One region of the Cytobacillus sp. IB215316 genome, then DNA from elsewhere that is predicted to be linked to it. Evidence: predicted binding sites of a transcription regulator. Region 1 holds the regulator's gene; the other holds the start of a gene.
What was found. Region 1 encodes LexA, which represses DNA repair genes until DNA is damaged. Its sites were predicted from a motif close to CGAACATATGTTCG; they were not measured.
Positions count from the first base shown of each region.

Region 1 (3,218 bases):
CTTTTTCAGCCTGCTTTATCATTTCCTCCTTCCAATCTTCTAACTTTTTTATTCTGGTAGCTGCATCCACCATGTCTTCTTTTCGTGTGTATCCCATTGAATACCACCGATTCATTTGATAGTCTATAATTTTTGTTTTATGAAAATCATGGTATCCTACAGGATAATCAAATTGGGCCATATAATAACTCTCCTTTTCAAATTAAGCTCGTTATTTTGAAAAATAATTGAATGCAGAAAGGAACCATTACTTCAACGATGCACAGATGTAGCATATACCTTACTCCAAATTATCAGTTAGTCAGGTAGAGACTTAAATCTTCACCTACTTTGCTGATGTCAATATGTGATGGTTAAGATCATTATTGATCTGTCAGGCCATTTTTAAGGAAATCAATTAAGTGGTTTAGACTTGACTCATAGTGATCAGGCTTTGACATATCCGCTACATCCACAATATTAGTGAACAAGAAACCAATTAGTGATTGGACGAATTCCAGTGGTAGTGTCTGCCTAATTTCACCTTTGTTATAGGATGCTTCAATGAGCTTGTTCATTTGGTCATTATCCTGAAAATTATGCCTTGTCAACGCCTTTTCGTATATGGGAGTTCCTTTTTCTTTAATAAAGCTGTTTGCAAAACGATTAATATCTGGATATTCATTGGCAAATTGCATTCCAATTCTGATTTGTGTTTTAAATATCGAAAAAATGTCTTTGGAATAATCACTTGGATTCATAACCTTGGCAAGGAATAGTTGCTTTTTTTGAATCAACATGTCTATGAGATTTAAGTAAAGATCTTCCTTGTTGTTAAAATGGTAGTAAAATGAGCCCTTACTCATATTCGCTGTCTTCAAAATATGATTTAATGAGGCTTTGTCATAGCCTTTTTCCACAAATTCATTTAATGCTGCTTGCATTAACGCATCTGAATGTTCGAATTCTTTATTAAATCCTCGCGTCAATTACATCATCTCCTACAAGTTTTTAATCTTAATCGTTAGCTCTGTTCGTAAACTTTGTTGTTATAGTTCTTTATCCTGAAGATAAAGAATACCGTCATTTTATATGAGAATAGATGGCACAAAATCTAGCTGTATTCGTGTTTATTAGTGCAAAAAAAACACGCTATGCTGAAATAGCCTGATAGTTAATGCTGCTTGCTTATTATACATATTAGACCGAATGGTCTAGACCGTCAAGTCTAATCTCGGGATAACGAGCATAAAATTGGTGACATAGTGGGGGATATGAGAAAAAGTGACTAAGAAAATCATTGAATGATAAATTTAAACTAAAGACTTTTTGCTTGAATTTTGTTTTTTTACTAAAAATGGACAGTATTATGAGTTTTATAGGAGCTTAGAAAAGGTGTCTTGAACGCTAGATATATACGTGTGTATATCTTAAAAGTAAAAACAGCAACCATTGTGAAAATAGCCAATCAAAATGAATTCGGAGGGAGCTTACAATATGACAAAAAAATCCTTAGCTCAGAGGTTCTAAGCTAAGGATTGGATTATAATATGAGATCGTATGAATACATTAAAAAGCATTGTGGACTGCTAACCTGTATGTTAATCTATCTGATTGGAACAACGTTTTAAAAGAGACTGTTTGTCAAAGAATAGATCATACATTCGTTATGTACAATAGTGTTTAATGGATGGTACGATACACCCCGATTACTTTTCCTAATATAGCTACATTACGAAGAATAATAGGTTCTAAAGTTGAGTTTTCTGGCTGAAGTCTTATGTAGTCTTTTTCTTTAAAAAATCTTTTTACTGTTGCCTCGTCATCCTCTGTCATTGCAACAACGATATCTCCATTTGAAGCAGTTTGTTGTTGCCGAACAATGACGTGATCCCCATCTAATATACCGGCCTCAATCATGCTATCTCCCATTACTTCAAGCATAAATACATTTTCGTCAGGGGATACAAGTTTATCAGGAAGAGGGAAGTATTCTTCAACATTTTCAATTGCTGTTATTGGTTGACCAGCTGTTACCTTTCCTATAATCGGTACATTCATGACGTTATTTTTTGGGATTACATCAGCAGGATCTAAATCTAATATTTCAATTGCTCTAGGTTTAGTTGGGTCTCTACGGATTAGTCCCTTACTTTCTAAACGAGATAAATGACCATGAACTGTTGAGCTTGAAGCTAGCCCTACCGCTTCTCCAATTTCTCTAACAGAAGGTGGATATCCCTTTGATTGTACTTCTTGTTTTATGAAATCTAGTATGTCTTGTTGCCTTTTCGATAATTTTGCCATCGTTAGCACCTCATTATAATAATCTTTTCTATTGTTAGCATGTATACCCGTTCATAACATTAAAAAATTAAGATCATCTATTAATAATGTAAGGATATACTAGAAAGATTTTACTTTCATTCATTATAGCACGACTTGTTATGTATAACAAACGTAAGTTCGTAAAAATGTTGACATAAAACATTTGTTCGTATACAATAACTAAAAACGAACATGTATTCTGTTAATCAGGGGGACTTATTATGAAACAATCTAAAATTTACTATATCTTATTTTTTACTGTTTTTATCGGCTTTGCTTTTGCACTAATTACTTCTTATAAGGATATCGAGAAAAATGATTATATTACTATTAAAGTAGAAGATGGAGATACACTTTGGGATATTGCGTCCGAGTATAGTAACAGTCACGATTTATCAATCAATGACTTTATCAGTTGGGTAGAGGATGTAAATCAAATAGCTCCTGATAGAATTTTTTATGGTGATGAAATTTATATTCCAGTGTTAAAATCAGAAGGTAATAAAATATATGATACATATGCAGTTAACAATTAATCGGAGGTAGAAATGGAAAAAGCAATAATATATTGTCGTGTTAGTACAAATAAACAAACACAGGAGACATCATTAACACGACAAAAGGCAGAATTACTCCAGCTTGCAAACAGTTACCATTTTGATGTGAAGAAAGTGGTTGTAGAAAGGGCAAGCGGATATGACATGGATAGAGATGGCATTTATGAGCTATTGAATGAAATTAAAGAACAGCATATCGATGCCCTTTTAATACAAGATGAGACGAGGCTAGGTAGGGGTAATGCAAGAATAGCTTTGCTGCATTTTATTTTAAAGGAAAGAGTTAAAATATACACAGTTCATCATCATGGAGAGTTACAATTGTCTGAAGCTGATTCCATGATGTTGGAAATT
Region 1 covers NZ_JAXBMC010000002.1:169,943-173,160, reverse strand. Annotated here, with positions in the region: gene SLH48_RS05200 (alpha/beta fold hydrolase) at 1-181, opposite strand, end outside; gene SLH48_RS05195 (TetR/AcrR family transcriptional regulator) at 363-968, opposite strand; gene lexA (transcriptional repressor LexA) at 1,663-2,286, opposite strand; gene SLH48_RS05185 (LysM peptidoglycan-binding domain-containing protein) at 2,529-2,843, shown strand; gene SLH48_RS05180 (recombinase family protein) at 2,856-3,218, shown strand, end outside.

Region 2 (3,218 bases), on a different contig from region 1:
ACAAACGAATTTATTAGCATTAAACGCAGCGATTGAAGCTGCTAGAGCAGGAGAACACGGTAAAGGATTTTCTGTTGTTGCAGAAGAGGTAAGAAAGCTCGCTGAGTCTTCAAAAGAGTCATCTGAATCAATTGGTGAACATCTTTTAGCTTTTCGAGAGAAAATTAACAAAGCATCGCACACGATAACTGGATCTCAGGAATCCATTAAGAAGAATCGACAAGGAATGAATCATGTAAGAATGATATCTTCAAATGTAAATTCTTACATGGAAAGTTTCCATGATAAAACGATACATTTGCAAGAATTTATAATGGGTGTTCAATCGATGATGCAAGAGGTAGGTTCAAAAGTTGAAGTTAACACAAATATCACTCAGAAAAACACAAATAGTATTGCTGATGTCAAAGAATTAGTCATTAACCAACAACAAAGTATTTCTAGATTGTCAGATGGTTTTTCTAACCTAGGAAAGAAGATTGTTGCATTAGATTCATGAAAGGCTTAATAATGATACGCACGTTTTATAACAGTTAATAGTATAAGAGTATATTGGTAATTTTAGTGTGTATGTTAATATACAAATAAATCTACTTGGAGAAAGGATTCGGTTCTGTTTATGCCAACATCTACTTTGTAATGGACCAACAAATTTGATAGTGCTTCTTTGGAATATGTATATATTTCCTTAGGAGAAGTCTGTCTTTTTATCCCATTACAAAGGAACGGAACGAATATGTGAGTATGCAATATTCTAAGTTCTCTCGCTGTCGGGGGAACTTTTTTATATACAATAATTAAGAAATCGGTCATGCTACAAAATATATCCGAGTAGTTGGTTCGTTTCTTTATCTTGTGAAGAGGTGAAGAAAATGAACGTAAAACACTTTTATTTGAATTTAATTCATATGGAAGATGTGATACAAGATCAACGCTATTGTTCAAATTGTGGTAGAGTCGTTCTCTTTTACGATACATTAATTAGACGCCATAATGCGAATGGAAAAAATATTTATCGATATGCGATTTATAAGTGTGAAAAAAACCATACGTGGAAAAAAAGCTTGAAGCTTATAAAAGCTATACCGATCACATTAGGTTGAATGAAGCTGTCCCAACTGATGACGAAGTTAATACCCCAATTTGTTATAAATCGTTAGTAGTTAATGAGATAGCATGTGTTCAAATATCAATAATTCATGTGATTGGTGATTTTCGAATAGATAAAGTGTTAGCTGATCGCTTAAGTAATATTAGTAGAAACGAAATTGTAAAAAAGTTACAGGACGGTTTAATAACTGTTAATAAACAACATGTTTAGCCAAGTACAAGAATACGTAGTGGAGATAACATTGTTCTATTAATAACTAACACTGAGCATGATGTTTAAGCCATAGTTTTTTATATAGGGATCGGCCGAGAAATTTCTCGGTCTTTTTTTGTTTACATGTCTACATCTTAAGTGTAAATATACAGACACTGTTACCCTAAAGGAGTTATTTTACAACTGATGAATTTCTAAATATTCTTCTTACTCTTTCTGTACATAGCTGCTCGCCAACCTTGAAGTCTTCTATAAGTGTATCGATGATTGTTGAGCTTTTGAGATTATATGCCATTATCATATGGTATGGAATTGCTGCATATAAAGTGAAATGTTGGGCATCACGCTCTTGTAAGTCTCTAAATGCTGGAGGCATCATTTGTAATTGCCAGCCGTAATGTCGAAGAATATGACAGAGCTCGTGAAAAAATTGTTCTCTCTGCTGTAAAGCTTGTACTCTTGAATCAACAGTAATGGATTTAAACTTGCCGTTCTCATAAGAATAGCTCGGTATGGGCCTTCGGAAAAAATAAATATTATTGATTTGACAAATGGCTTCTTCAAGGATATCTGATGGTTGATGGATGTTCATTTTTTTATACCAAACTGAAACCCATGTTTCTAAAAGTGTTGGTTCATATACTACTTCCACAAATTTCACCTCTTACATAAATTATACAAACATATGTTCTTATTTGCAATCATTTAGTAGTGGAAATAGAATTAAATGGAGTTGACTAAAATATTTGTAAGCTATGATTAGTCGTCCTTATTTACTTTTTTAGCGATTGCTCGCAGGTATTTTAAGTGATCATTTAATGCTTGGGCTTCCTCCTCTGTAATACTCTTTTGATCAAAGAAAAATAAGCTTTCTTTATGATCTTCTTGTTTTACTAGAGCTAATGAAACGGGATTGTCTGCTCGTCCTAACAAGTAATCTGTTGATACATTGAAAAAATCTGCAAGGTCCTTGATTGTTTCCGCATCAGGCTTGCGATCACCAGATTCATAACGGGAGAGCTGGACATTAGATACTCCGATCGCATGAGCAACCTCCTTTTGTGAAAATCCCTGACTTAGCCGTAACGATCTGATCCGTTCCCCTAATACCTTCATCGAATATTCTCCTCTACAGTTATTTATGATTATATTTTAGCATTTACCAATTCGGTAAGTAAGTATAATTACCTAAATGGTAAAAAGATGTAGACAATTACTTTTTAGGTAAGTTAATATGATATTATCACAAAAATATGACATATTCATAAGTGGAAGAAATATTTTTTGCCAATATGGCAATTTATTTAAGGAAGGTAGGTGAATCCCGTTACACCTTAAGTAGTGGGGATGATAAATGCGATTGAAAGAAATAGATATCACAGATTCAACGTTTGAAACTAATGTAAATGAACAACAGGCACCTTATGTTGTTATTGTAAGTAACGGGAAAGCAAAGATCTCTCAATTACCTAGTTACGGTGAAACAAAGATTATTACTCATCAAAACGAAGTGACAAGAGTTAAGTTTGATGAAGGTGAAGAGTTTTAACAGAGAAAAATAAATCACGTTCTACCAGTCGACTGGAGGACACCAAGCTTTGGATATCATATCTGAGGTTTGGTGTCCTTTCTTATAAACTTAGTAACTAAAAAATGATGAATTGAGGTGATTTGGTAAAGATTCAACTAAGCTATAAAAAATCATTGTGAAAATTGTAGGTGGTTGTCAAAAGAGTATCTTAGTCCGTTTGATTGGTAAGTAATTAAAAACATTAATAGGAACATGGACTGCCATTACAGTACCATCGTCACGCAGCCTAAGATTCCAAAAGTTAGTCAAAACAAAATAGTGAGAATGGAAAAAATGCAAATTGACTTTAGATAGATGGAATAA
Region 2 covers NZ_JAXBMC010000006.1:151,614-154,831, reverse strand. Annotated here, with positions in the region: gene SLH48_RS12200 (methyl-accepting chemotaxis protein) at 1-499, shown strand, start outside; gene SLH48_RS12195 (hypothetical protein) at 873-1,103, shown strand; gene SLH48_RS12190 (hypothetical protein) at 1,052-1,321, shown strand; gene SLH48_RS12185 (ImmA/IrrE family metallo-endopeptidase) at 1,497-1,976, opposite strand; gene SLH48_RS12180 (helix-turn-helix domain-containing protein) at 2,084-2,440, opposite strand; gene SLH48_RS12175 (XtrA/YqaO family protein) at 2,679-2,873, shown strand.
Region 2: SLH48_RS12185 (ImmA/IrrE family metallo-endopeptidase) is a predicted target of LexA. The motif match lies at 2,003-2,016, and genes of this name have one in related genera.